One region of the Pseudomonas shirazica genome, then DNA from elsewhere that is predicted to be linked to it. Evidence: riboswitches for the same ligand, from Rfam matches in the RefSeq annotation. Region 1 holds a riboswitch; each other region holds the start of a gene.
The links. A riboswitch is a leader RNA that binds a small molecule or an ion and turns the genes downstream of it on or off. The one in region 1 is predicted to bind cobalamin.
Positions count from the first base shown of each region.

Region 2: it holds a riboswitch for cobalamin, as region 1 does, so the genes downstream of both, IMX18_RS14715 (TonB-dependent receptor) here and cobO (cob(I)yrinic acid a,c-diamide adenosyltransferase) in region 1, are expected to answer to the same signal.
Region 3: it holds a riboswitch for cobalamin, as region 1 does, so the genes downstream of both, IMX18_RS10255 (CbtB domain-containing protein) here and cobO (cob(I)yrinic acid a,c-diamide adenosyltransferase) in region 1, are expected to answer to the same signal.
Region 4: it holds a riboswitch for cobalamin, as region 1 does, so the genes downstream of both, cobW (cobalamin biosynthesis protein CobW) here and cobO (cob(I)yrinic acid a,c-diamide adenosyltransferase) in region 1, are expected to answer to the same signal.

Region 1 covers NZ_CP063456.1:3,920,843-3,928,162, forward strand. The annotation lists gene IMX18_RS18100 (cobyric acid synthase) at 1-715, opposite strand, end outside; gene cobD (threonine-phosphate decarboxylase CobD) at 712-1,704, opposite strand; gene cbiB (adenosylcobinamide-phosphate synthase CbiB) at 1,697-2,605, opposite strand; gene bluB (5,6-dimethylbenzimidazole synthase) at 2,602-3,252, opposite strand; gene IMX18_RS18120 (cobyrinic acid a,c-diamide synthase CobB) at 3,249-4,544, opposite strand; gene cobO (cob(I)yrinic acid a,c-diamide adenosyltransferase) at 4,541-5,152, opposite strand; cobalamin riboswitch at 5,273-5,492, opposite strand; gene IMX18_RS18130 (hypothetical protein) at 5,660-6,238, shown strand.
Region 2 covers NZ_CP063456.1:3,177,859-3,185,178, forward strand. The annotation lists gene IMX18_RS14685 (NAD(P)/FAD-dependent oxidoreductase) at 1-201, shown strand, start outside; gene IMX18_RS14690 (peptidase C39 family protein) at 313-1,047, opposite strand; gene IMX18_RS14695 (hypothetical protein) at 1,213-1,389, shown strand; gene IMX18_RS14700 (TerC family protein) at 1,522-2,274, opposite strand; gene IMX18_RS14705 (hypothetical protein) at 2,304-2,543, opposite strand; gene nhaR (transcriptional activator NhaR) at 2,678-3,571, shown strand; cobalamin riboswitch at 3,606-3,813, shown strand; gene IMX18_RS14715 (TonB-dependent receptor) at 3,923-6,049, shown strand; gene IMX18_RS14720 (acetyltransferase domain-containing protein) at 6,340-7,320, shown strand, end outside.
Region 3 covers NZ_CP063456.1:2,244,240-2,251,559, reverse strand. The annotation lists gene IMX18_RS10265 (LysE family translocator) at 1-252, opposite strand, end outside; gene IMX18_RS10260 (GNAT family N-acetyltransferase) at 386-865, shown strand; cobalamin riboswitch at 1,276-1,498, shown strand; gene IMX18_RS10255 (CbtB domain-containing protein) at 1,592-1,780, shown strand; gene IMX18_RS10250 (CbtA family protein) at 1,791-2,477, shown strand; gene IMX18_RS10245 (cobalamin biosynthesis protein) at 2,477-2,863, shown strand; gene cobM (precorrin-4 C(11)-methyltransferase) at 2,897-3,649, shown strand; gene IMX18_RS10235 (DUF1272 domain-containing protein) at 3,716-3,958, shown strand; gene IMX18_RS10230 (response regulator transcription factor) at 4,178-4,792, shown strand; gene IMX18_RS10225 (transporter substrate-binding domain-containing protein) at 4,806-7,320, shown strand, end outside.
Region 4 covers NZ_CP063456.1:2,654,215-2,661,534, forward strand. The annotation lists gene IMX18_RS12050 (magnesium chelatase ATPase subunit I) at 1-243, opposite strand, end outside; gene cobN (cobaltochelatase subunit CobN) at 245-4,006, opposite strand; gene cobW (cobalamin biosynthesis protein CobW) at 4,010-5,077, opposite strand; cobalamin riboswitch at 5,178-5,390, opposite strand; gene IMX18_RS12065 (branched-chain amino acid aminotransferase) at 5,864-6,883, shown strand; gene IMX18_RS12070 (multidrug/biocide efflux PACE transporter) at 7,114-7,320, opposite strand, start outside.

The DNA of each region.
Region 1 (7,320 bases):
CGTCGATGCCGTCTTCGGCTTCCAGATGCAGATCGGTGACATACGGCAGCACGCCCAGCACCGGCTTGCCGGTGCGCTGCTCCAGCCAATCCAGCCCCGGCTGCAGCAAGGCGATGTCGCCGCGGAAGCGGTTGATGACAAAGCCCTTTACCCGCGCCTGCTCACTGGGCGACAGCAGTTCCAGCGTGCCGACCAGATGGGCGAACACACCACCACGATTGATGTCGGCAACCAGAATCACCGGGCAGTCCACCGCTTCGGCAAAGCCCATGTTGGCGATGTCACCGGCACGCAGGTTGATCTCCGCCGGCGAGCCCGCGCCTTCGACCATGACCACCGGCCAGGCAGCACTCAGACGCAGGTGCGAAGCCAGCACCGCCTGCATGGCGATGGCCTTGTAGTCGTGGTAGGCCACCGCGTTCATGCTGGTGACGGCACGGCCATGGATGATCACCTGGGCGCCGGTGTCGCTGTTGGGCTTGAGCAGCACCGGGTTCATGTCGGTGTGTGGTTGCAGCCGGCAGGCCTGGGCCTGCACCGCCTGGGCCCGGCCGATTTCACCGCCATCGGCGGTCACCGCGCTGTTCAGCGCCATGTTCTGCGGCTTGAACGGCACCACGCCGACGCCCTGGCGCAACAGCCAGCGGCACAGTGCGGTCACCAGCGTGCTCTTGCCGGCGTCGGAGGTGGTGCCTTGCACCATGAGGGTGGTCATGCCGTTTCCTTCTGATAGGCCGCCAGGGCCTGGGCCAGGCGCTGTTCGTCCGCCGCATGGGCAGGCAGCCCAAGGCGTACCGCCGACGGCTGCTCGAACAGCCGCACCAGGATGCCGCGGCGGGCAAGAAAGTCATGCAGTTGCGCAGCGTGCTCGCTGCGCACGTACTGGAACAGGTCGCAACCGCCGCTGGGCGCCAGGCCGGCGCTGCGCAACAGCATAGCCAGCCGCTGGCTGGCGGCAGCGCAGCGTTCGACCTGCACACGCTGGGCGGCGTGGTCGGCCAGGCTGGCCTGGGCCAGCACCCGGGTCGGGCCATTGACGGTCCACGGCCCAAGCAACTCGGCCAGGCGCAGCAGCAGGCTGCGTTCGGCGGCAACGAACCCCAGGCGCACGCCGGCCAGGCCGAAGAACTTGCCGAACGAGCGCAGCACAATCAGCCCCGGGCGCTCGGCACAATCGACCACGCTTTGCGCAGGGGTGTTGTCCATGAACGCTTCATCGACCAGCAGCCAACCACCGCGGGCGGCCAGGCGCGCATGCCAATCCAGCAGGCGTTCACGCGGCACCCGGCGGCCGGTGGGGTTGTTGGGGTTGACCAGCACCAGTACGTCGAGGCTGTCGAGCGTCGCCTCTACCTGCGCTTCGTCCAGCTCCAGCAACTGGTGCCCCGCCCGTTGCCAGGCGTATGGGTGCTCGGCATAGCAAGGCGTCAACACCCCCACCCGGCCGGCTGCGCGCAACAGCGGCAAGGCCTGGATCGCGGCCTGGGAACCGGCCACCGCCAGCAATAGGCGGGCGCCGTAATACGCACGCGCGGCGTCCTCCAGGCCGTCCTCGGTCTCCGGCAGGCGGGCCCAGGCCTCCATGGGGATCTGTGGAATCGGGAAAGGCCATGGCGCAATGCCGCTGGACAGGTCGAGCCACTGCTCGCGGGCGATGCCGTATTGCCGTACCGCCCGCAGCAGGCGGCCTCCGTGTTCAAGCATTGATATAGGCCCCCAGGCAGATCACCAGCAGCCATAGCCATACGCCGCGCTGCACCAGGCCCCAGCCGCGCTCGATGGCGTCGGCGTCGGCCATTGGCCCGTCACCCAGGCGTGGCCGCTCATGCAGCTCGCCGTGGTACACCGCCGGGCCACCGAGTTCCACCCCTAACGCACCAGCACCGGCGGCCATCACCGGCCCGGCATTGGGGCTGTCCCACAGCGGGCCCTGCTTGCGCCAGCAGGCCAGGGCCAGGCGGGTCTTGCCCAGCAGCGCGTAGGTCAACGCCACCAGCCTGGCGGGAATATAGTTGAGCACATCATCGACACGCGCCGCACACCAGCCGAAGCGTTCGAAGCGCTCGTTGCGGTAGCCCCACATGGCATCCAAGGTGTTGCTCAGGCGGTACAGCACCACGCCAGGCGCGCCGGCGACCACGAACCAGAACAGCGCGGCGAATACCGCATCGCTGCCATTTTCCAGCACCGATTCGGTGGCCGCCCGGGCCACCGCAGGCTCGTCAAGTTCGCGGGTTTCGCGGCTGACCAGGTAGCCCACACGGCGCCGCGCTTCTTGCAGGTCACCCTGGCGCAAGGCACTGGCCACTGGTAACACGTGTTCACCCAGGCTGCGCAGCCCGACGGCGCAGTAGAGCGCCAGCACGTCGACCAGCCAGCCGATGTACGGCAGCCAGGACAGAATCAGTGCCACCAGGGTAAGCGGCACCACAGCCAGGAACCATGCGCTCACCCCGTGACTGCGCCAGCCGCGCCCACCGGCATTGAGGCGGCGCTCCAGGTTACTGGCCATGTTGCCAAAGGCCACCAGCGGGTGGCGCCGCTGCGGCTCGCCTAGCAAGGCATCCAGGGCCACCCCGGCCACGGTCAGCAAGGCCACGCTCATTGGCGCTCTCCCCATTGGTTCTCAAAGAGCATTTCACTCAAGGGCCGTTCCTCGGCCCAGTTTTCCAGCACCAGCATTGGTGCCGGATAGAACTCGGTCACCGGCCCCAGGCACAGCACCGCGACCGGCTTGGCCCCACTCGGCATACCCAGCAGCGCCGCCAGCGCCTGCGGGTCGAACAGCGACACCCAACCCATGCCAAGGCCTTCGCCACGGGCTGCCAGCCAAAGGTTCTGGATGGCGCAGGCCAGCGAGGCCAGGTCCATTTCCGGCAGGGTGCGGCGGCCGAAGATGTGCGGCTCGCGGTTGTCCATCAGGGCGGCCACCAGCAGCTCGGCGCAGTCATTGATGCCTTCCACCTTCAGTTTCATGAAGGCATCGGAGCGTTCGCCCAAGGCTTCGGCGGTACGCACCCGCTCTGCTTCCACCAACGCCTGGATGCGCGCACGCAAATCGCGCCGGGTGATGCGGATGAAACGCCAGGGCTGCATCAGCCCGACGCTCGGCGCCTGATGCGCGGCGGCCAACAGGCGCCCCAGCAGTTCCGGGGCTACCTCGCCTCCGGCGAAATGGCGCATGTCACGGCGTTCACCGATGGCCCGATAGATCGCGGCGCGCTCGGCGTCGCTGTAGGCGTATTCGCTCATGGTCGCAACAGCGCCGCCGCCGCATCAGGGTTGGAGGGAAAGTAGAAGTGCACGTAGGAAGCCGTCAGCCGACCCAGACGGTACACCGCTTCGTTGCCGCGCCCGCCGTTGGGGCTCAGGCCACGTGCGATCGGCTCCAGTACGGTACTGGTCAACGAATGGTGATAGGTGTGACCGCGCAGGGTGCCTTCCGGCAGTTCCACCGCCTGCAGGGCCAAGGCAGCCAGGCGCTTCTGCATGGTCGCTTCGCCCGGCAGCAGGCCGAGCAGCTCGGCACGCTCGCCGGCCACGTCGGTCAGGGCATCGAGCAGGTACAGCATGCCGCCGCACTCTGCCAGCAACGGTTTGCCCTGGGCGTGATGGGCACGGATCGCCTCGCTCATTGGCGCGTTGGCAGCCAGGGCGTGGTGGTGCAGTTCGGGATAACCGCCCGGCAGATACAGGCTGTCCACTGCTGGTAGTTCGCGGTCATGCAGCGGCGAGAAAAACTCCAGCTGCGCGCCCAGGTTGCGCAGCAGGTCGAGGTTGGCGCCATAGGTGAAGGCAAAGGCCTCGTCCCGCGCCACGCCAATGCGCACACCGGTCAACGAGGCGACACTGGCTTGCGGCTCGGGTTCGGCAAAGGTCACTGGCGGCGGCAAGGCGGCATCGCAACTGGCGCCAAGCGCTTCGGCAGCGGCATCCAGACGAGCGTCCAGGTCGTTCAGCTCGCTGGCCTGGACCAGCCCCAGGTGGCGGCTGGGCAGCTCTATACCGCGCTCGCGGGACAAGCCGCCATACCAGCGCAGGCCTTCGGTCAGGCTACCTTCCAGCAGTTGCGCGTGGCGCAGGCTGCCCACCCGGTTGGCCAACACACCGGCAAACGGCAGGTCCGCCTGGTAGCGTGCCAGGCCCAGGGCCAAGGCGCCAAAGGTCTGGGCCATGGCCGTGCCGTCGATCACTGCCAGTACCGGCACGCCGAAGTGACGCGCCAGGTCGGCGCTGGACGGCGTGCCGTCGAACAGCCCCATCACCCCTTCGATCAGGATCAGGTCGGCCTCCCCGGCTGCCTCCCACAGAAGGCGGCGGCTTTCCTCGGCGCCGATCATCCACAGGTCGAGCTGGTACACCGGCGCGCCGCTGGCCCGCTCAAGGATCATCGGGTCGAGAAAGTCGGGGCCGCACTTGAACACCCGCACCTTGCGCCCAAGGTTGCGGTGCAGGCGGGCCAGGGCGGCGGTGACGGTGGTCTTGCCCTGACCAGAGGCCGGTGCCGCGATCAGTACCGCAGGGCAATGGCGCGACTGGCTCACAGTTCCACGCCCTTCTGTGCACGGATACCGGCCTGGAACGCGTGCTTGAGCATGCCCATTTCGGTCACGGTGTCGGCCAGCTCGATCATCTCGGGTTTCGCGGCACGGCCAGTGACGATCACATGCTGCATCGGTGGGCGAGCCTGGATGTCGGACAGCACCTGGTCAAGGTCGAGGTAGCCGTGCTTGAGGGCGATGTTCAGTTCATCGAGCACCACGAACTGCACGCTCGGGTCTTGCAGCAACTGGCGCGACACGGCCCAGGCGGCTTCGGCGGCGGCGATGTCGCGCTGGCGATCCTGGGTTTCCCAGGTAAAGCCCTCGCCCATCACGTGGTAGCGCACCTGCTCGGGGAAGCGGCGGAAGAACAGCTCTTCGCCGGTGCTGTTGCGGCCCTTGATGAACTGCACCACACCGCACTGCATGCCATGGCCCAGGGCGCGCGCGAGCATACCGAAGGCCGAGCTGCTCTTGCCCTTGCCGTTGCCGGTAAGCACCAGCAGCAGGCCGCATTCGTTGGGGGAATTGGCGATGCGTTCGTCGATGATCGCCTTCTTGCGCTGCATGCGCGCCAGGTGGCGTTCGTCGCGTTCGGTGGATTCGCTCATCAGGGTTCTCCGCTGGCTGGCGCCACGGCAACGCGCGGCGACAGGTAAAAGGCGGGCAGACGGAGAACGCGCAGGGGCCGTGGCCGTACGCCACGGTGCACCGCGCATCACCCTCCGTGATGCCGTTGGCAGTATCAGGCCGGTCTCCGGGCTTGTGAGCGGGCCTTGGCCCAGGCCTGCGCGCCTTCCCGGGTGCTTGCACCCAGTGGCCCTGCGCGGCCGCGACTCACCTACCGTTGCGGGGGCAGCGCCGGAATCGCGCCATGCTGGCACCCACCGGCTTCCCAGTTTCACCCTGCCCAGTCGGGGCTGGCAGGGCACCTGAAACACGCGCGAAGGTTAGAGGGTTGGACCGGGAGCGTCAATCGAAGCGGGCCGCTTTGCAGCCGAACAGGCACCGCCCGGGTAATGGCCAATTCACCTTGTTGTGCCACACTGAATACAGTGATATCACATAGCCATCACTTTCAGCTGAACGCGATCACAACTACAACAGGAGAGCGCAGCATGCGAGGCCAGATCATCAACAACCCGCGCCTGGAGTTTCTTGCTCCGGTGCTGGAGCGCTGGGGCGACTGTATTGACCGGTTCAACCAGTTTGCTGGCGATGCCGAAGCACCTTACTGGCATGGCGCCGCCGCCAATACGGGGCTGCTTGCCGCAGCGGCCTGGCAAGCCGAACTGGCGGCGCTGCAGCAGTTTGCCGGCAAGAAGCAACGCGACGAAGGTGAACACGAAGGGCGCTGCGACCTGTCGATCAGCAGTGCCGATGAAGCGCTGTACCTCAGTGTCAGTCAGCGCTGGCCAAGAATCGCTCGGCTGGACATGGCCGACGCCCTGCAGCAGACCACTGCCCTGGCGCGCCAGGTGGCCTACCCCAGCCAGTTGAAAGCTGGTGCGCTGTTCATCAGCCCGTGGAAGGCTGGCCAGCATGCCAGCCCCGAGGAACTGCAGGACCTGGTCGACGATCTGCAGAAACATACCGCCTGTGCCATCGCCTGGTACTTCCCGTATGCCTACCGCAAGTTGCACAACGAGCTGGGGCAGTATTTCCCGGGGGTGGCGTTGCTGCTCAAGCAGGCTTGAAGCAACTTCGGCTCGGGCCGGGGCCGGAACTCGTTTCGCAAGCGCGACGTCGCTTCTGTGGGAGCGGGCGTGCCCGCGAAGAATCCAACGCGGTGGCTGGCACCGGCTGCGCCGGTGTTCGCGGGCGCGCCCGCTCCCACAGAGCCCTATTTAAGTCTCCTGTCGTAGTGAAGCGAGCCACCGCAGGTGCCCCACGCCCAGCCTTCATGAGGAGCCAGTTCCGATTACTGGTATTACACGACTGCGGTTTCTGACGATTTTTGCTCTTGCTCTTGCTCTTGCTCTTGCTCTTGCTCTTGCTCTTGATCTTGATCTTGATCTTGATCTTGATCTTCGCGACTTCAGGAGGCCGAGCAGAGGGCTTGCGGAGGGAGGTGACGGGCATGGATGCCCGTCAAGCGCTGAGGCCCCATGGATGGGGCCTGCAGCGCGTACTCCCGGGAGCAAGACCGGCGCGAGGGAACCCCGTAGCGTAGCGGAGGGGCCGGATGATGGGAGCGCAGCGTTTTTTGGTTACTTTTTGTCGCGTTTGACAAAAAGTGACTCGCCGTAAGGGCGAAAAGGTGAGTCAGCGTCGCCATCGTAAATGGACTATCCGCGAGATCAAGACCGGTACTTTTCCGCTCTTCGCTCTTCGCTCTTCGCTCTTCGCTCTTCGCTCTTCGCTTTCAAGCGTGGGCATCAACAACAAGGTCAACATTCATTTTCGAAGGTGGCGCTTAATCACCTTTCCGCCCTTACGGCGGGTCACTTTTTGTCAAACGCGACAAAAAGTAACCAAAAAACGCTGGCTCCCATCATCCGGCCCCTACGCTCCGCTCCGGGGTCCCCTCGCTACGGGCCTGCTCCCGGGAGTACGCGCTGCAGGCCCCATCCATGGGGCCTCAGCGCTTGACGGGCATCCATGCCCGTCACCTCCCTCCGCAGTCCCTCCGCTCGGCCTCCTGAAGTCGCAATCGGCGGCGCCTGAACTATTGCGCGCTTAAAAGCAAAAGCAAAAGCAACGGCAACGGCAACGGCAACGGCAACGGCAACGGCAACGGCAACGGCAACGGCAACGGCAGTTGGATGGTTCCGGGAAC
Region 2 (7,320 bases), 740 kb from region 1:
CAGGGCTGCTCGGGTCACGGCGTGACCTACACCCACCTGGCGGGCAAGGTGCTGGCCGAGGCCATGCGTGGCCAGGCCGAGCGTTTCGACGCCTTCGCCGGGCTGCCGCACTACCCGTTCCCGGGTGGCCAGATGCTGCGCGTGCCGTTCAGCGCCATTGGGGCCTGGTACTACAGCCTGCGCGATCGCCTGGGCTTCTGATGTAGGCAGGCTTGGCCTCTTCGCGGGCACGCCCGCTCCCACAGGATTTGTGCTGGTTGCACGGTCCCTGTGGGAGCGGGCGTGCCCGCGAAAGGGCCGGTACAGACAAAGCTATTTGTTCAGGCTACTCACAGCCTGCTTCGCCGCAATCTCCTGCCCCGCCCGGGCCAGTTCATCGGCAGCCTGCAACCAGCGCTGGCGGTCCACCTGGGCTGGCAGCTGCCGAGGTGGCTGCACCAGCACCGCCCAGCTCCCAAGCTTCGCCCACGCCGAGGCAAAGTCATCGAACGCCATCAACTGCCGCCGGTGCATGCCCGAGCGCAACAGCACCCGCTGCTTGTAGCGGTCGTAGCCGATCAGCACGGCGTAGCGTGGCTCGCTCCACCAGGCCGAACCATCCTCGTAACGCAGCAGCACCGGGTTGCCCGCCGCCACCTGGGTCAACAGCGCGTCCAGCTGCTTGTCCAGCGGATACACCACCATGCCGTAGTCGCGCGCCACCCGGGGGATGCCGGTGTCCAGGGCCTCGGCGCCCTGCGGCAGGTTCAGCGGCTTGTCCAGCAGCCCCGGCGTGATCGGAGCCCCCTGTTGCGACAGCACCGCCGCCAATGCCATGGCCCCGCTGTGGTTGGCGTTGCCACGGTAGAACGGCACGCTGCTGATCTCGACCCGCTGCGGCAGGCCCTTGAGGTTGCCGGAGGGTGCGCTGGCGCAACCGGCCAGGCTGGCTGCAACCAGGCAGGCAGCCAGCAGCCGACGAGGGATGGTCTTGAAGGAAGGTTGCTGCATGGACACTCGCTTGCTCCAACGCCGGGCAGGCAGCGCCCGGCTCTGGCCACCGATCATAGGTCGGACAGCGGCGCGGGTATAGTCCGACACCGCTTAGGAGCAAATCGGACCAAGCAATAGACCTTTGGTCAATGGAACGTCACAGGCGAAAGACTAGACTAAAGCAGTGTCTGGAAGGCCAGCGTCGGCGACCGAGCGCGGCCCGTAGAGATGGAGGCACAAATGAGCCTGACCATGGCAATCCTCATGCTGGTTGGCATGTGGCTGAGCGTTGCAGCCGCCATGCTGTGGGGTGTACTGCGTATCGTGCGGCGTCATTCCCACCACCACCTGCCACCGCAGGCCCCCGCCAAGCCACAGCCTGTGCGCCGGTCGCGGCGGCATGCCGGGGTGCACTGACTACAGATTTTCCCTACCCCCATTCGCGGGCTTGCCCGCTCCCACTGGGGCCGCGTAGCTATCTGGCTGACGCGGCACCTGTGGGAGCGGGCAAGCCCGCGAATGGGGCGCGAGCGCCCCGCATTTTTTACATCAACCTTCAGCCGCCTCACGCTTCAACCGTGCCCGACGGGCCAGGATGTTGAGGATCTCGATCGCCGTCGAGAAGGCCATGGCCGCGTACACATACCCCTTCGGTACATGGGCGCCGAAACCTTCGGCGATCAGCGTCATGCCGATCATGATCAGGAAGCCCAGGGCCAGCATCACCACGGTCGGGTTGTCGTTGATGAAGTTGGCCAACGGGTCGGCGGCCACCATCATGACGATCACGGCAGTGATAACGGCAATGATCATGATAGGCAGGTGCTCGGTCATGCCCACGGCGGTGATGATGCTGTCGACCGAGAAGACGATGTCCAGCAGCAGGATCTGGAAGATCGCCGCGGCAAAGCCCAGGGTAACCGTCGACGACACCTTGGCTTCTTCCTTGGCCCCGTGCGGGTCGACGTTCTCGTGGATTTCCTTGGTCGCCTTCCACAGCAGGAACAGGCCACCGGCAATCAGGATCACGTCCTTCCAGGAGAAGGCATTGCCGAATACTTCAAACACCGGGTCCGTCAGCTGGACGATCCAGGCCACCGTGCTGAGCAAGGCCAGGCGCATGACCAGGGCCATGCTGATACCGATACGGCGCGCCTTGGAGCGGTACTCCACCGGCAGCTTGTTGGTCAGGATGGAGATGAAAATCAGGTTGTCGATGCCCAGCACGACTTCCATGGCCACCAGCGTAGCCAGGGCAACCCAGGCGGTAGGGCTAGCGACGAGTTCCAGCAAGTATTCCATTGTTCAAATCCTGCAGCAGCGGTTGGGGGTCAGATTTCCTGGGTGTCTTCTTTCTTGTCGGCGTCCTTGGGCTTTTGCCCTTCGCTGCCGATGGCCTCGCTCAACGCCTGCTGTGCGGCCTTGTTGGTGTCGTCGATGGCCTGCTTGGCCGACTGCGCGGCCTGGTCGAGCATCTGCTGGGCGGATTTCTCGGCCTGCTCGCAACCGGCCAGGGTGAACAGGGCCAAGGCCAGCACCAGCGGCGTGCCGATGGATTTTAGTTGCAGCATGGGTTCCTCGCTTTTCATGTTCCGGCGGCGCACACGGCGCCTGATGGAGTCGCATTCTAAAGAGCGCAACACATCCGGAAAATTCGTATTTTCAGCGGTTATACTTCGGTTTTTACGAATCCGGAACGATACCGATGCTCAACTATCGGCAGTTGCACTACTTCTGGGCCGTGGCCAAGACCGGCAGCATCGCCCGCGCCAGCGAACAGTTGAACCTGACCCCGCAAACCATCAGCGGTCAGATCAGCCTGTTCGAGCAGACCTATGGCCTGGAGCTGTTCCAGCGCGTGGGGCGCCAGCTGGAACTGACCGAAACCGGGCGCCAGACGCTGATCTATGCCGAGCAGATGTTCCAGCTGGGAAGCGAGCTGGAGGCCATGCTGCGGGCCGGCCCGCAGGAGCAGATCCTGTTCCGCGTGGGCGTGGCGGACGTGGTGCCCAAGTCCATCGTCTACCGCCTGCTGGCACCGACCATGGAGCTGGACGACGTTCTGCGCATCAACTGCCGCGAAGACAAGCTCGAACGGCTGCTGGCCGACCTGGCAATCCAGCGCCTGGACCTGGTGATTTCCGACAGCCCTATGCCCAGCCACCTGGACATCAAGGGTTATAGCCAGAAACTGGGCGAGTGTGGGTTGAGCTTCTTCGCCACCCCGGCGCTGGCACACCGCCTGGAAGGCCCCTTCCCCGCCTGCCTGCAGGATGCGCCATTGCTTATCCCCGGGCAGGAAACCGTGGTACGCAGCCGCCTGCTGCGCTGGCTGGGTGAGCAGCAGGTGCAGCCACGCATCGTGGGCGAGTTCGATGACAGTGCCTTGATGCAGGCATTCGGGCAGTCGGGCAGCGGCATCTTCGTCGCGCCCAGCGTGATCGCCGAGGAGGTGTGCCGCCAATATGGCGTGGAGCTGATCGGGCAGACCGAGGCGGTGCATGAGTCGTTCTATGCCATTTCGGTGGAGCGCAAGGTCAAGCACCCGGGAATCGTGGCGATTACCGAGGGGGCACGACGAGAGTTGTTTAACTGGTAACAGGCAGAATTGACGCCCCCGCGTTTCAATGGTCATATGCCCGCCAGTTTCAGGTGCCCTGCGCCGCCGCGCGCAGGGTGAAACGGGAAGCCGGTGCGTCGTGTTGCCCACGACAAGTCCGGCGCTGCCCCCGCAACGGTAAGCGAGCGAACCCTTCGAGATACCACTGTGCACATGCATGGGAAGGTGAAGGTTTCATGCCCCTCGCAAGCCCGGAGACCGGCCTGGAGCTTCACTTGGCAACCCGCGGTGGGCGGGCGCAGGCCGGTATCCGTGCGTGCGCCTGCGTGCACGGTGCGCCTTTGCGTGTTTTCCACCGGGATCCATTCATTCCTGCAGTAGTGGAACGACATGTCCCGTATCTTCAAGCTTCACCCCTTGGCGGCCTGCCTGGCCGTTTCCCTGCCGGCCCTGGCCGATGACCTCGAGCGACAACCACTGGCCCTGCCCTCCACGGCCATCACCGACACCCTAGACAGCCACGCCATCGACCTGACCACACCGACCCAGGCTGGTTCGCGCCTTGGCCTCAGCGCCCTGGAGACACCGGCCAGCACCAGCAGCATCAGCGCCGAACAGATCCAGCAGCGCAACAACCTCACTGTGCAGGACGCGGAGACCCGCTCAGCGGGCATCAGCTACATCGGCTCACCGGGCGACGGCGGCACGGGCCTGTCCGCCCGCGGCTTTACCGGGCACGGCTCGGTGATGACCTTGTTCGACGGCGCACGCCTGTACACCGGTGCCGGCACCCAGACGTTCCCGGTCGACCCGTGGATGGTCGAGCGCATCGATGTCATTCGCGGCCCGGCTTCGGTGCTGTATGGCGAAGGCGCCACCGGGGCGGTGGTCAACGTGATCCCGAAAAAGCCGTTTGCCGGCGAGGTACGCAACCACCTGCGCCTGGGCTACGGTTCGTGGGACCGCCAGCAGCTCGGCCTGGACAGCGGCGGCAGCCTCGGTGAGCGCCTGAGCTACCGCCTGGCCCTGAACCAGCAAACCGGTAACGGTTGGGTCGACCGCACCCCGTCACGCAGCCTGGCGCTGAGCGCCGCGCTGCGCTTCGATGCCAGCGACGACCTCAGCTTCACCCTCGCTCACGACCGTGGCGATGCGCAGCCTGCCAACTACTACGGCACCCCGCTGATCGACGGCCACTACCGCAGCAGCCTGCGCAAGAAGAACTACAACGTGCAGGACGACGTGCAGCACTACGTCGATGAATGGACCCGCCTGAATACCGACTGGACGTTGAACGACCACCTCAGCGCCAGCAACCAGCTTTACTACATCAAGAGCCGCCGTCACTGGCGCAATGCCGAGGAATACAGCTGGGATGCCGGGCGCCAGCAGCTGCTGCGCGGCAGCTATCTGCAGATCAAGCACAACCAGGAACAGTTCGGCGACCGACAGGCCTTCACCCTCGACCACAGGCTGTTTGGCCTGGCCAGCAAGACCGTGGTCGGCGCCGAGTACAACAAGGTCCGCTTCAACGTCGACAGCAACGCGCCCTACAACGATGTGGGCGGTGACTACGTCGAGCCTTGGCAGCCACAACCGGGTTGGTTCCACAGCGCCTCGCCGCTGCGCCCGCAAACGCTCTCTACCACCCACACCTTTGCCCTGTTTGCCGAAAACCGCCTGCAGTTGAGCGATCGCCTGTCGCTGGTCACCGGCGTGCGCCGCGACCAGAACCACATCGACCAGGAAAAACTGACCACCGACAGCCGCAGCGACCGCAGCCTGCAAGGCGGCAACTGGCGTGCCGGGCTGGTGTTCGCGGTCAGCGACGACCTGTCGCTGTATGGCCAGTACTCCACCAGCGAGGATGGGGTCGACAACCTCATCAGCCTCAGCGCCAACCAGATGCACTACGACCTGACCGAGGCCAGGCAGACCGAAGTGGGCCTGAAGCAGCGCTTCTGGGAAGGGCGTGGCGAATGGACATTGGCGGCCTACCACATCGTCAAGAAGAAGCTGCTGGTGGATGACCCGGTCACCCACGAGAAGCAACAGGCTGGCCAGCAGACGTCCGACGGCCTGGAGGCAACCCTGGAACTGGCGCTGGCGCACCAGTGGCAGGTGTCGGCCAACGCGGCGATCGTGCGCGCAAGGTACGACGACTTCGACGAAATGGTCGGCGGCGTGGCGCAGGATCGTGCGGGCAATCGCCCGGCCAATGTCCCGCGGCGTACCGCCAACCTGTGGCTGAGCAAAGGCTTCGGCCAGCGGCTGGAGGCCGGCATTGGCGCGCGTTATGTGGACGAGCGCTATGCCAATACCGCCAACACCCAGAGCGCCCCCGGCTACACCGTGGTCGATGCCGACATCGGCTGGCAGGTGTTGCCGGATGTACGGCTGGGGTTGCAGTTGAACAACCTGTTCGACCGTGAGTATGTGCAGTCGGCGTTCAGTGGCCAGCAGTGGCTGATGGGGATGCCACGGTCGTACTTTGCGACGGTGGATTACAGCTTCTGATCTGAACTGCCTGCACCGGCCTCTTCGCGGGCTTGCCCGCTCCCACAGGAGTACCGCTGCCCTCAGGCCCGATGAGAAACCTTTGTAGGAGCAGCCTTGTGCTGCGAAGAGGCCATAACTGCCACAGAAAAGCTTCTGTCATGCCGCCCCCTTCGCAGCACAAGGCTGCTCCTACAGGTCCGCTGGGTAGCCGCGAAGAGATCGCTCAACACAGAAACCACTACCCGACGCCGAACAAATAGTTATAAGATAACGTTTCAGTTGACATCCATTCCTATCAGCGACCTCCCATGACAAGCGCCAGCGCCAACCCCACCCTGGTCACCCAGCGCCTGCAGAGCATCGACGCCCTGCGCGGCCTGGTAATCCTGTTCATGCTCCTGGACCACGTTCGTGAAACCTTCTTCCTGCACCGCCAGGTCAGTGACCCGATGGCCATTGATACCACCGAGCCCACGCTGTTCTTCAGCCGCACCCTGGCCCACCTGTGCGCGCCGGTGTTCGTCTTGCTGACCGGCCTTTCAGCCTGGCTGTACGGCGAGAAACACCAGGGCCGCGGCGATGTCTCGGCGTTCCTGTTCAAGCGTGGTCTGTTCCTGGTGGTGCTGGAGTTCACCCTGGTCAACTTCGCCTGGACCTTCCAGCTGCCGCCCAGCGTCATCTACCTGCAAGTGATCTGGGCCATCGGCGTGAGCATGATCGCCCTGTCGTTGCTGGTGTGGTTGCCACGTGCCGCCCTGATCGCCGTGGGCGCAATCATCATCGCCGGCCACAACCTGCTCGATGGCCTGCACTTCGGCGTCGAATCCGCCCTGCACGTGCCATGGGCGATCCTGCATGACCGGGGCTGGCTGGAGTTCTCCGAAAACCTGCGCCTGCGCACCTCCTACCCGGTGCTGCCGTGGATCGGGGTCATCGCCCTGGGCTACGGCCTGGGCCCTTGGTTCGCCCGTGCCAGCGAGGCCGGCCAGCGTCAGCATCGCCTGCTGCTGGCCGGGCTGATCGCGCTGCTGGGCTTTGTCGTGCTGCGCCTGGTCAACGGCTACGGCGAGGCGCCGTGGAGCGTTTACCCGACCGTCACGCAAACCCTGATGAGCTTCTTCAACATCACCAAGTACCCGCCATCGCTGCTGTTCCTGGCCCTGACCCTGGGCTGTGGCCTGCTGTTGCTGCGCGCCTTCGAACGCGCCGGCCAGGCCCGCTGGATCAGTGCCCTGGCGGTGTTCGGCGCGGCACCGATGTTCTTCTACCTGCTGCACCTGTATGTGCTG
Region 3 (7,320 bases), 1.7 Mb from region 1:
GTAGGCGGCACCGGTGTAACGCAATACCGTATACAGCGCCGGCCAGGCCTTGAACACCTCGCCCAGGCCCAGGCCGACAGCCAGCACCATCACCATGAAACCGACACTGATGCCCAGGGCGTGCGGGATCGAGCGACGCACACCGAAATTCACCCCGGAGGCAAGCAGCATGGTGTTGTTGGGGCCGGGAGTGATGGAAGACACGAAGGCGAACAGCACGAAGGCGGTCAGCAGGTCGGCAGAGGCAAGCATGGCAGGCAATCCACTTTTTTTATGGGTGCTGTCACACTAACGGAGTCGCCCTCCTCTGCGACCGGTACAGTTTAACGAAATTGTGTAGATACACATCGCTGTACCGCTACCATCAGATCAAGGAAGCCGTCCCATGAGCCTCACCATCCGTCCTGCCGTTCGCGCCGACGCCGAGCAGATACTTGCCTTCATCACCGAGCTGGCAGAGTACGAACGCGCCCGCCACGAGGTGATCGCGAGCGTTGCCGATATCGAGCACAGCCTTTTTGGCGAGGGCAGCACCGTGCATAGCCTGATGTGCGAGCGCGATGGCCGGGCAATCGGCTTTGCCGTGTATTTCTATAGCTACTCGACCTGGCTCGGGCGCAACGGCATCTACCTGGAAGACCTGTACATAACGCCCGAGCAGCGCGGCGACGGTGCCGGGCGGCAATTGCTGCGGCACATCGCCCGCGAGGCGGTGGCGAAGAATTGCGGACGGCTGGAATGGAGCGTTCTGGACTGGAACAAGCCGGCTATCGGCTTCTATCAGAAGCTGGGGGCCGAAGCGCAGGATGAGTGGGTGCGCTACCGGCTGGACGGGGACAAGCTTGCGGCGTTTGCCCGGGGCTGACCGGGTGGATGCTCACGGCATAGACCACTACAGGCCGAACCGGCTTACATGAGGGCTTGAGTGCGCATGCCTTGAGCTTTTCAGCGCCTGGGAGATCGAGCGCCGCCCGCGCGGCGCTTCGCGGCACAAGGCCGCTCCTACATCTGTTTCGGGCCAGTTACTCCTGTGAGTTCACCTCTGTCCGTCTTGTTTGTTCCATTCGATATCGAGGGGCGCACGACTGCTCCTCATCAATCTTCAGCCAAGCACCAAGGCTGCAACCCACCTGGCACGGGAGTAATTGGCCGGAAACAGATGTAGGAGCGGCCTTGTGCCGCGAAGCGCCGCGCGGGCGGCGCTCGATCTCCCAGGCACTGCAAAACCAAAGCCCTATCATCAGGGCAATTGACGCCAGCCCCGCCCCATGGTCTCCTTATGCCTCGCGTTCAGGTGCCCCCGATGGGGGTGAAACGGGAAACCGGTGCGTCACAGGCCCTCCAGCAGGGCCGGACAAGGCCGGTGCTGCCCCCGCAACGGTAAGCGAGCGAAGCGTCTGTACCACTGTGCCTGATCCCCGGCATGGGAAGGTGACGCTTTCCAGGAGCCTGGCTCCTCCTCGCAAGCCCGGAGACCGGCCTGGCGTTCATGAACACCCCGCGGTGGGCGGGCGCTGTTGCATTCCCCTGGGCTGCCACGCTCGGGGCTGCCGCGCTTGCCCGTTGCCCACAAAAAGCAGAGGAACGCGTCATGCCCGTCACCAGCGCCAAGCAACACAGCATTACCACCCCCGTCACCCTCAGCCAGCGTGTCGTCATCGCCATCGGCGCCAGCCTGCTGGGCCTGTGCCTGGTGTACTTCGCCGGCTTTTCGCACATCGAGGCCGTGCACAACGCCGCCCACGACACCCGCCACAGCGCCGCATTCCCCTGCCACTGAGTACAACCCGATGATCACACGCATTGCCCGCACCGCGGGCTTCAGCGGGTTGCTGGCGGCCTTGCTGCTGACCTTGCTGCAGAGCTTTTGGGTCGCCCCGCTGATTCTCGAGGCAGAAACCTACGAATCCTCGGCCCCCGTCGCCGAGCACGAGCATGCCGGCGAAGTGGCAGCGCATGAACACAGCGCCGAGGCCTGGGCACCTGAAGACGGCTGGCAGCGAGTGCTGTCCACCACCGGCGGCAACCTGGTGGTCGCGGTCGGCTTCGCCCTGATTCTCACCGCCCTGTACAGCCTGCGTGAACCCAAGCGAGCCGGCACCGGCGCACTCTGGGGCCTGGCCGGCTTCGCCGTGTTCTGCCTGGCCCCGACCCTGGGCCTGCCGCCGGAACTGCCAGGTACTGCCGCAGCCGACCTGGGGCAACGCCAGGCCTGGTGGATCGGCACCGCCAGTGCCACCGCGCTGGGCCTGGCCCTGTTGGTGTTCGCTCGCCACTGGTTGCTGAAGGCGCTGGGCGCTGTGCTGCTGGTCATTCCCCATGTGATCGGTGCGCCGCAACCCGAGGTGCACGAGAGCCTGGCCCCCGCCGCCTTGGAAACCCAGTTCAAAGTGGCCTCCTGGCTGACCAACGCCGCATTCTGGCTGGCCCTGGGCCTGATCAGCGCCTGGCTGTTCCGGCGCTCCAGCCAGGCCTGATGCCTGCCTTCTACGCCGGCTTCGGCTGTCGTCGGGGTTGCCCGGCGGATACGCTGGAAATCTTGCTGCGCCAGGCCCTGGCCACCCAGGGCCTGGCGTTGGCCGACCTGCAAGGCATCGCCAGCATCAGCCTGAAGGCCGACGAGCCCGGCTTGCAGCAACTGTCCGAACGCCTCGGCCTGCCTTTGGTGTTGTACGATACCGCGCAGTTGCAACCCTACGAACTCCAGCTCAGCCACCGCTCCGCCGCTGCCCATGCCCACTGTGGCTGCTGGGGCGTGGCGGAGAGTGCGGCACTGGCCCTGGCCAGCCAGCGGCTCGGCACGGCCAGGTTGCTGCTGACGCGCCAGGTACTGGGCCCGGCTACTCTCGCCCTGGCCTGTTGAACGTTTCACCCCTCTTTCCTGCAAGGACTTACCATGACGGTCTACTTCATCGGCGCCGGCCCCGGCGACCCGGAACTGATCACGGTCAAGGGCCAACGGCTGATCCGCCAGTGCCCGGTGATCATCTATGCCGGCTCGCTGGTGCCGGCCGCCGTGCTCGAGGGCCACCAGGCCGAGACCGTGATCAACAGTGCCGAACTGCATTTGGAACAGATCATCGCCGCCATGCGCAGTGCGCATGAGCAAGGCCAGGATGTGGCTCGGGTACACAGTGGCGACCCCAGCCTGTACGGCGCCATCGGCGAGCAGATCCGCCATCTGCAAACGCTGGGCATCGATTACCAGATCATCCCCGGGGTCACCGCTACAGCGGCCAGCGCCGCCCTGCTCGGCTGCGAACTGACCCTGCCCCAGGTAGCGCAGACCGTTATCCTCACCCGCTATGGTGACAGCTCGCCGATGCCGCCCGGCGAGCAGCTGGGCGAGCTGGCGCGCCATGGCAGCACCCTGGCGATTCACCTGGGGGTCAAGCACCTGTCGCGTATCGTCGAAGAACTGCTGCCGCACTACGGCACGCACTGCCCGGTGGCGGTGGTGCATCGTGCCACCTGGCCGGACCAGGACTGGGTGCGCGGTACCCTCGGCGATATCGTGGAACGCGTCGCGGCCAAGGATTTCCGGCGCACGGCGCTGATCCTTGTGGGCCACGTGCTGGGCGACACACCGTTTGCCGAATCGGCCTTGTATCGCGCCGGGCACGCCCACCTGTATCGCCCTGGCGACTGAGCATTGCCAGGTTCGCCGCAGGCGTAGCAGACTCCGGTTTCCCGCCTGCAAACAGGAGTCATGCCCATGCTGGACCTACGCCCAAACTGCGAGTGCTGCGATACCGATCTGCCGGGTGACAGCCCCGATGCGCTGATCTGCTCCTTCGAATGCACCTTCTGCCGCACCTGCGCCGAAACCCGTTTCCAGGGCCGCTGCCCGAACTGCACCGGCCAGCTGGTGGCACGCCCGACACGGGTCGGCCAGGCACTGGCCAACAACCCCGCCTCAACCCAGCGCGTGAGCAAATCACACTCCGCCTGCGCATGACGACTACAAAAACAGGCATCGCCGCTTTGCCAGGGTGATGTCTTTCCCACTTTTTGTAGGACTTTTCAACAACAAGCACGTGGACTTTCAACACTTCTATACTCGGCATTACCAAATTTCGGGAATGGTCGTATCGTGCAGCGCTTCCGATAACCCCACTTGCAGACGTATTCCTGAGTGATCCAGGAAGCGGACCACATCCTGACAGGAGTTTTCTTCATGACTACCGTGCTGATCGTCGACGACCACCCCATCGTCCGGCTGTCCTTGCGCATGTTGCTCGAACGCGAGCGCTTCCGTGTTGTCGGCGAGGTCGGCAATGGCAGCGAGGTGGCGCAGGTGGCCCGCGACCTGCGACCGGATGTGGTAATTCTCGACATCGGCCTGCCCGGCCTGGATGGCATGGAAGTGATAAAGCGCCTGCAATGCCTGGAGCCGGCGCCCAAGATCATGGTGCTGACCGGCCAGGCCACCGACCTGTATGTGCGGCGCTGCCTGGATGCTGGCATCGGCGCTTTTGTCACCAAGGAAGAAGACCACGAGGCGTTGCTGTTTGCCCTGAAAGCGCTGGTCAAGGGCTACTCGACCTTCCCGCAGATGTCGGTCAACAGCAACTCGCTGGAAAGCGAGCCAGTGCGCCTGTCCAGCCTGTCCAACCGGGAAATGGAGGTGCTGCGGCGCCTGGCGCGCGGCGAGAACAACAAGAATATCGGCACCTGCATGAACCTCAGCGCCAAGACCATAAGCACCTACCGGGGCCGCATCATGGAAAAGCTCAAGACCGAATCACTGGTTGAAATGGTCGACCTGGCCAAGCGCAACAGCGTCTACTGAGCGCTCGATGACAATGAAGCGCCTGCTGGCAAGCGCCCTACTGGTCATCGGCCTGGCCGGTTCCGGCGCGCTGCTGGCAAACAGCGAACCTCGCCAGTTGCTGGCACGCTCGGTCAGCGCCGCGTCCCCGCTTGCGCTGTCCAGCGAAGAGCGGCATTGGCTACAGCAACGCCAGCACCTGGTACTTGGCAGTTCGCGCCCCGACTACCCACCGCTGGAGATCAATGTCAGCCTGCACGACTACGAAGGCCTCAGCGCCGATTACGCTGGCATCATCGCAGAACAGCTGGGTACAACCATCGAAGTACGACGCTTCGACAGCCGCCACGAAGCCATCGCTGCGCTGCGCGACGGCCGTATCGACCTGCTGGGCAGCTCCAACGCCTTCGAGGCAGCGGATGCCCAGCTCAGCCTCAGTTCAAGCTACGCCGACGATCTGCCAGTCATCGTCACACGCGAGGGGCGCAGCCTGAAGAACACCCCCGACCTCGCCGGCCTGCGCCTGGCCATGGTCGATCATTACCTGCCGGCCAGCAGCGTCCGCCGCCTGTACCCCAAGGCGCAATTGAGCCTGTATCGCTCCACCCTGGCCGGGTTGGCCGCCGTCGAACTGGGCGAGGCCGACGCCTACCTGGGCGACGCCATCAGTACCGACTTCGCGATTGGCAAGAGTTACCAGGGCACACTGAAGATCGACCACTTCTGTCAGGTTGCCCCTGGCGCGTTTGCCTTTGCCATGGCCAGTGACAACCCGCGCCTGCAACAGTTGGTCAACAAGGCGCTGGCGCGTATCAGCGAAAGCGAACGCCTGAATATCCTGCGCCGCTGGAGCAGTGGCAACACCAGCCTGCTGCTGCAGCGCCACCTCACCGCCTTGACCGCCGAAGAAGAAGCCTGGATAGCTGCCAACCCCAACGTCAGCGTGCTGGTCAACACTTCGCTGGCGCCACTGACCTTCAACGACACCAAGCATCGCCCCAGCGGCATCACCCTCGAGCTGCTCAAGCAGATCTCGCTGCGCACGGGGCTGCATTTCAAGCCGGTCGAAAGCCCGTCGGCGCAAGCAATGATCGAGCGCCTGGCGCGCGGGGATGCGCAGATGATCGGCGCATTGGGTTACAGCACAGACCGTTCGAAACAACTGCGTTATACCCGTCCCTACCTGGTCAGCCCACGGGTGCTGGTCACCCGTGGCGACAATGCATTACCGCCGCAGGCCATGGCGCTGGATGGCATGCGCATCGCCCTGGTACGCGGTTCGCCGCAACGGGCCGTGCTGCAACAACGCTATCCGCAGGCCAGGATGGTCGAGGTGGACAACCCGCTCGGCCTGATGGAGGCCGTGGTCAACGGTGCCGCCGACGTCGCCCTGAGCAGCCATATCAATGCCGCCTACTACATCAGCCATGTGTTCAAGGACCGCCTGCGCATTGCCAGCGTGCTCGACGATGACCCGGCCATCGCCGCCTTCGCCGTGGCCGCGGACCAGCCACAGCTGCAGGCAATCCTCGACAAGGCGCTGCTGAGCATTCCACCCGAAGAGCTGGACCAGCTGATCAACCGCTGGCGCACCACCACCCTGGTCAGTGACAGCCCTTGGCGCGACTACCGCACGCTGGCCTTGCAAGTGCTGGTGCTGTCGGCCTTGCTGCTGGCCGGGGTGGTGTTCTGGAACAGCTACCTGCGCAAGCTGATCAACCAGCGCACCGAGGCCCAGCATGCCCTGCAAGCGCAACTGGCGCTTAGCCGCGGCCTGCTTGAACAGCTGCGCCAGGCCAAGGACGACGCCGAACAGGCCAGCCAGACCAAAAGCACCTTCCTGGCCACCATGAGCCATGAAATCCGTACCCCGATGAATGCCGTGATCGGCCTGCTGGAGTTGGCCCTGGAAGACAGCCGCGGCGGCCGCTGCGACACCCAGACCCTGCAGACCGCCCACGATTCGGCCATTGGCCTGCTTGAGCTGATCGGCGATATTCTCGACATTTCCCGTATCGAATCCGGGCATGTCACCCTGCAGCCAGTGCCCACCAACCTGGTAGAACTGGTACGCGCCACCGTGCGGGTGTTCGAAGGCAATGCAAGGGCCAAAGGCCTGCACCTGCACAGCGAACTGCCCGCTGCGCCGGTGTGGGTGCTGGCTGATCCACTGCGCCTCAAGCAGGTCTTGTCCAACCTTATCAGCAACGCCATCAAGTTCACCGACAGCGGTGAAGTCCAGGCCAGCCTGCTACTGCCCCCGCCCACCGACACTGACAGCCTGGCAGTAGAGCTGAGTGTGCGAGACACCGGCATCGGCATCAGCCCTGCCGACCAGGCCCGGCTGTTCAATACCTTCGTCCAGGCCGACGGCCCCCGGGCACGCCAGGGCGCCGGCCTGGGACTGGTCATCAGCCGCACGCTGGCCGAGTTGATGGGCGGTACCTTGAACTTGCAGAGCGTCGAAGGCCTTGGCACCAAGGTGCAGGTCAGCCTGCAGTTGCCCGCCTGCGCTGCACCGGTGCAGGCCGACCAGCACGACCCTGTGC
Region 4 (7,320 bases), 1.3 Mb from region 1:
TGCGGCATCCAGGTCGAGGGTGCCGACCAACCGCTCTTCGCTGGCGCCCAGTGGCAGGGTCACGAACGGCCCCTCACCGAGCAGGTCGGCCAAGCCACGGGCCAGGGTACTCTTGGCCATGCCACGTGGCCCCTCGATCAACACGCCGCCGATCTTCGGGTCGATTGCGGTCAGGCACAGCGCCAGTTTCAGGTCATCGGCACCGACCACGGCCGCCAGTGGAAATTGCACGGGTTCACTCATTTCAAGCCTGTTCCTCGCCGTCGAGCAGTTGTTCCTCGAGGGCTTCACGGTAGTCGCCCGGTGCCTGCCACAGACCGCGCTGCTGGGCCTCCAGCAAACGCTCGGTAAGGTCGCGCAGGGCCTCGGGGTTGTGCTCGCGCATGAAGTCGCGGGTCGCCGGGTCGAGCACGTAGGCATCGGCCAGCGCCTGGTAATGATGGTCGTCGATCAGTTGCGTGGTGGCGTCGAAGGCGAACAGGTTGTCGACCGTCGCCGCCATCTCGAAGGCGCCCTTGTAGCCGTGGCGCTTGGCCCCGTCGATCCATTTCGGGTTCAGCGCCCGGGCGCGGATAACCCGGTTCAGCTCTTCCTTGAGGGTACGGATGCGCGGCCGGTCGGCCTGGCTATGGTCGCCGTGATAACTGGCAACTGCCGCACCGGACAAGGTTTCCGACGCCGCCAGCATGCCACCCTGGAACTGGTAATAGTCGTTGGAATCGAGCAGGTCGTGTTCGTGGTTGTCCTGGTTCTGCAGCACCGCCTGCACCTTGGCCAGGCGCTGGGCGAACTGGGCTCGGGCCGGGGTTCCGTCGTCGCTGGCGCCGTAGGCATAGCCGCCGTGATTGAGGTAGACCTCGGCCAGGTCGTCGCGGCTGTGCCACAGGCGCCCGTCGATGGCGTTCTGCACCCCGGCGCCGTAGGCCCCGGGCTTGGCACCGAACACCCTCCAGCCAGCCTGGCGCGCGGCCTGCTCGGCGTCCACGCCCTGCGCCTGCAGCGCGGCACGCTCGCTACGCACGCGGGCGGCCAGGGGGTTGAGATCCTCGGGTTCATCAAGTGCGGCTACCGCCTGCACTGCGGCATCGAACAGGCGGATGAGGTTGCCGAAGGCATCACGGAAAAAGCCGGAAACGCGCAAGGTCACGTCCACCCGCGGGCGGTCGAGCAGGCTGAGCGGCAGGATCTCGAAATCGTCGACCCGCTGGCTACCGGTGGCCCACACCGGTCTCACGCCCATCAGCGCCATGGCCTGGGCGATATCATCACCGCCGGTACGCATGGTTGCCGTGCCCCACACTGAAAGGCCGAGTTGGCGCAGGTGATCGCCGTTGTCCTGCAGATGGCGCTCCAGGATCAGGTTGGCGGAGGCGAAGCCCAGGCGCCAGGCGGTGGTGGTGGGCAGGTTGCGCACGTCCACGGTATAGAAGTTGCGACCGGTGGGCAGCACGTCCAGGCGACCACGACTGGGTGCGCCACTGGGGCCGGCGGGCACGAAACGCCCGGCCAGCGCCGCCAGCAGGCCATCCATTTCGGCGCTGCCGCAAGCGTCCAGGCTGGGTGCCACCGATTCTCGCAGCGTCCGTACCACATCGTGCACAGGCTGCCATTCGCTCTGGGCAGGTAAATGCACGGTGCCGCACAGCGCCTGGTCGATCAACTGCAGCGCCAACAGTTCGAGGCGTTCGCGGGTATCGCCAAAGGTGCGCCAAGGCTCGCTGCTCATGGCCTGCAGTTGTTCCGGGCGTGGCCCTTGCCACGGCTGGCCTAGTTCGCAATCGAGCGGATCGAAGCCTGGCACCAGCGCCTTGGCCAGGGCCCGCAACAGGCTGGCATTGCCACCGCGACCGTCGCCACGCTCGACCCTTAACAGCGCCAGCAAGGTATCCAGCCGCAGCCGGCCTTCCGGGGACTGGCCGAACACATGCAGGCCATCGCGAATCTGCGATTCCTTCAGGTCGCACAGGTAGGTATCCAGGCGTGGCAGCCACACGGCGGCATCGTCCAGCTGGCCTTCCAGCTGCAGTTCACGGTCAATGTGATTGGCCTTGACCAGTTCGAGAATGTCGCGCTGCAACTCGCGAGCGCGCCGCGGGTCGAGCAGCTGCGCTTCGTAGAACTCGTCGGCCAATTGCTCCAGGTGGCGCAACGGGCCGTAGGTTTCGGCACGGGTCAGCGGCGGCATCAGGTGGTCGATGATCACCGCCTGGGTGCGGCGCTTGGCCTGGGCACCCTCGCCCGGGTCGTTGACGATGAACGGGTAGATGTTCGGCAACGGGCCGAGCAAGGCGTCCGGCCAGCACTGCGCCGACAACCCGACGCCCTTGCCGGGCAGCCATTCGAGGTTGCCGTGCTTGCCGACATGGATCACCGCGTCGGCGGCAAAGGCATGGCGCAGCCAGAAGTGAAATGCCAGGTAGCCGTGGGGTGGTACCAGGTCCGGGTCGTGGTACACCGCGCTGGGGTCCACCTGGTAACCGCGCGCCGGCTGGATGCCGACAAAGGTCAAGCCAAAGCGCAGGCCGGCCACCATCAGCCGGCCACTGCGGTACATCGGGTCCTGCTGCGGCGGCCCCCAGCGTTCCAGCACGGCCTGGCGGTTTGCCTCTGGCAGGCGCTCGAAGGCGGCCTGGTAGTCGGCCAGGCTCAGGCTCTGCGCGCAGGGGCGCAGGTCCAGCTGGTCGAGGTCGTTGGTCACGCCACCGAGCAACTGATGGATCAGCTGCGTGCCGCTGCCCGGCAAGTCGGCCAGCGGATAGCCTTCGGCCTGCAGGGCCTTGAGTATGTTCAGCGCGGCCGCTGGCGTGTCCAGGCCAACGCCATTGCCAATACGGCCGTCCCGAGTCGGATAGTTGGCCAGCACCAGGGCTACGCGCTTCTGCGCATTCGGCAGGCGCGCCAGCTCGACCCAGCGGCGGGCCAGTTCGGCGACAAAGTCCATGCGCTCGGGGTGGGCGCGGTAGCAGACCACATCGGACTGGCTGCGTTCGCTGCGCCAGGCCATGTCTTTGAAACTGACCGGGCGGGTGATGATGCGCCCGTCCAGTTCGGGCAGGGCAATGTGCATGGCCAGGTCACGCGCCCCCAGGCCCTGCTCGCTGGCTTCCCAGCCAGGCTGGTTGTCTTGTGCGCAGATGGCCTGCAGTACCGGAATGTCACGACGGAACGGGCGCAGGTTGGGGCGCTCGGGGCTGGACAGGGCAAAGCCGGTGGTGTTGACCAGCACTTCGGCCCCCGCCTCGTCCAGCCAGGCTTCGACCTGCTCCAGGCAGGCACTTTCCTTGAGGCTGGCCACGGCGATCGGCAATGGGTTGAGCCCGGCCGCCTGCAGGCGCTGGCAGAACACATCGATGAACGCGGTATTGGCCGCCTGCAGGTGCGAGCGGTAGAACAACAGTGGCGCCACCGGCTGCTCGGGGTGCCACTGCGGGTACCAATCCTCCAGCGTGGCGCTGCCCTTGGCCGGGTGATACACGGCAGTGCGCGGCAGCGGCTGCGGCTCGTCCCAGGCATAGTCGCGGCCCAGCCACTGGCTGGCCAGGCAGTTGAACAGGTTGATGGCGTTGGCCTTGCCGCCCTGGCGCAAGTAGTGCCAAAGGCGTTCGGCCTGCTCGCCGCTGACACTGCCCAGGCTGGTCAGCTCCGGGTCCGGGCGGTCGTCACCCGGCACCAGGATCAGCTGCACGCCACGGCCGGCCAGCTCGACCAACTGCTCGACGCCATAGCGCCAGTAGCCGACACCACCGTGCAGCGACACCAGGATGACCTTGGCATGGCGCAGCACCTGGTCGACGTACAGGTCGACCGAGGCATGGTTCTGTACCTGCATCGGGTTGGCCAGGCGCAGGCTGGGGTAATCCTCGGGCAATTGCTCGGCGGTATCGGCGAGCAATGCCAGGTGCGAATCGCCGCTGCAGAGAATCACCAGCTCGGCGGGCGTCTGGCCGAGGTCGGCAATGCTGTCATCCGGCACGAAGCCGCCGGGCTGGGTCCGCAGCAGGTGCATGGGTCAGGCGCCCAGTGCCTGGCGTAGGCGCGCTTCCAGCTGGGCGGCGTCAAGGTCCTGGCCAATCAGCACCAGGCGGGTGATGCGCGGCTCGTCGGCGCGCCAGGCGCGGTCGAAGTGCTTGTCGAAACGGGTACCCACGCCTTGCACCAGCAGGCGCATCGGTTTGCCCGGGATGGCAGCGAAGCCTTTGGCGCGCAGGATGCCGAACTCCACCACCAGCTGGGTCAGGGCATCGAGCAGCAGGCTTTCGTCGGCTTCGGGCAGGTCGATGGAGATGGAGTCGAAGGCGTCGTGGTCATGATCGTCATGGTCATCACCGTCATGGTGGGAATCATGGTGGGTACGGCGACCATCGATGTGCGCCTCGGACTCGGCGCCCACACCCAGCAGCACCTCCAGCGGCAGCTTGCCGCTGCTGGCCTCGACAACCTTGACCGCCGGAGGCAGTTCTTCGGCCACCTCGGTGCGGACCTTGGCCAGGCCTGCAGCGTCGATCAGGTCGGCCTTGTTCAGCACCACCAGGTCGGCGCTGGCCAACTGGTCGGCGAACAGTTCGTGCAGTGGCGACTCGTGGTCCAGGTTGGGGTCGAGCTTGCGCTGGGCATCGACCTGGTCCGGGTAGGCGGCGAAGGTGCCGGCGGCCACCGCAGGGCTGTCGACCACCGTGATCACCGCGTCGACGGTGCAGGCATTGCGGATTTCTGGCCACTGGAAGGCTTGCACCAGCGGTTTGGGCAGGGCCAGGCCGCTGGTTTCGATGAGGATATGGTCCAGGTCGCCACGGCGTGCCACCAACTCGCGCATCACCGGGAAGAACTCTTCCTGCACGGTGCAGCACAGGCAGCCGTTGGCCAGCTCGTAGACGCGGCCGGTGGCTTCTTCTTCGGTGCAACCGATGCTGCACTGCTTGAGGATTTCGCCGTCGATGCCCAGCTCGCCGAACTCGTTGACGATTACCGCAATGCGGCGGCCCTGGGCGTTGTCGAGCATGTGGCGCAGCAAGGTAGTCTTGCCCGAGCCGAGGAAGCCGGTGACGATGGTGACGGGGAGCTTGGCCAGTGTTTTCATGTCGCATTGCCCTTGGCAGATTGGCGCGGGCATGCAGGACGACAGCCGCAGGCCAGGCCGGCCGGGCTTGTTCGCCACCGGATCACCCCGCCCGGTTGAAAGTCGAAAACGTGACGAGGCAGGTCTCCTGGCTCGCACCGTTCCATGTGCCCGCTGGTGCAGCAGGCTGGCGGGATGACGCCTTCCCGCGCGCGAGCGCAGTGGCTGTGTCGATCCGTTGTCGGTGCTTACAGTTGCGGGGGCAGCCGCGGCTTGTACCGCGTTCCCGTCTTAGCTTCGGCCTGGCCGAAGAACCTCGAAGTGGCAAGGCTACGCAGTGGCTGGCGGGTGGTCAACCATTGGCTCGCCTCGATTCTTGTAGCGCCTGTGAGATCGAGCGCCGCGCGGGCGGCGCTTCGCAGCACAAGGCTGCTCCTACATCTGTTTCGGGCCAATTATTCCTGAGGCAAAGGCGCGCGGCCCCTTGGTGTCCACCTCGATATCGTGCCGGACAAACAAGGCGGTCGCGCGCATTGGTACAGGCGTTACTGGCCCGAAACAAATGTAGGAGCAGCCTTGTGCTGCGAAGCGCCGCGCGGGCGGCGCTCGATCTCACAGGCCCTGAAAATGTTGTGGCGAGCACCTCGCAGCCCCACTGCAATACCTGCGCCGTGCCGCAATAAATGCATTGCAGGCTATCAATTCGTGACTGGCCGTTCCCGATCTGCCACGGATGTATTATGGTGGCGTGGTGCGCATATAACAGCAGCCCGAGCAATCGGGCACTTGCAAGACAATGAGGGTGTCATGAGCAACGAAAGCATTAATTGGGACAAGCTGGGTTTCGACTACATCAAGACCGACAAACGCTACCTGTCCGTATGGCGCAATGGCGAGTGGGACAAGGGCACCCTGACCGAAGACAACGTACTGCACATCAGTGAAGGCTCCACTGCCCTGCACTACGGCCAGCAGTGCTTCGAGGGCCTCAAGGCCTACCGTTGCAAGGACGGTTCGATCAACCTGTTCCGCCCGGACCAGAATGCCGCCCGCATGCAGCGCAGCTGCGCCCGCCTGCTGATGCCGCAGGTGCCGACCGATGTGTTCATCGAGGCGTGCAAGCAAGTGGTCAAGGCCAACGAGAAGTTCGTGCCACCGCATGGTAAAGGCGCCCTCTACCTGCGCCCGTTCGTGATCGGCACCGGTGACAACATTGGCGTGCGCACCGCCCCCGAGTTCATCTTCTCGATCTTCGCCATCCCGGTTGGCTCGTACTTCAAGGGCGGCATGAAGCCGCACAACTTCCAGATCTCCAGCTTCGACCGCGCAGCCCCGCAAGGCACTGGCGCGGCCAAGGTCGGTGGCAACTACGCCGCCAGCCTGCAGCCGGGTGCAGAAGCGAAGAAAGCCAACTTCGCCGACGCCATCTACCTCGACCCGCTGACCCACACCAAGATCGAGGAAGTCGGTTCGGCCAACTTCTTCGGCATCACCGCCAACAACGAGTTCGTCACCCCGAAATCGGCTTCGGTGCTGCCGGGCATCACCCGCCTGTCGCTGATGGAACTGGCGCAATCGCGCCTGGGCCTGACCGTGATCGAAGGCGATGTGGAAATCAACAAGCTGGACCGCTTCATCGAAGCCGGCGCCTGCGGTACCGCTGCGGTGATCACCCCGATCGGCGGCATCGAGTACAACGGCAAGCTGCACGTGTTCCACGACCTGGAAAAGGTCGGCCCGGTTACCCAGAAGCTCTACAACGAGCTGACCGGTATCCAGAGCGGTGACGTGGAAGCACCGGCTGGCTGGATCGTCAAGGTTGCCTGAGGCGCTTTAACGTTTTGAAAAACGGGGCATGCCAGCGATGGCATGCCCCTTTTTATTGGGTGCACCGGCTGCACCGGTGTTCGCGGCTAAAGCCGCTCCCACAGGTACAGCGCAAGCCTGAAGCCTGCGCCATCCCTGTAGGAGCGGCCTTGTGTCGCGAAAGGGCTGCGAAGCAGCCCCAGGATATCCGCGCAATGCACAAATCGAGGAGCAGCGCAGGCTGGTGGTTTTCATGCAAGGCGACGCTGCATCAGCAGGTGCCGGGCTTTGTCGAAAACCCAGTTGTACAGCACGGTGTAGGGCAGGATGATCACAAAGAAGCCCAACTCCACCATGAACGCCTGCAGCAACGAAATCTCCAGCATCCACGCCGCCACCGGCAGGCACCACACCACCAGCCCGGCTTCGAAGCCCAGGCCGTGTGCAAAGCGTGCGCT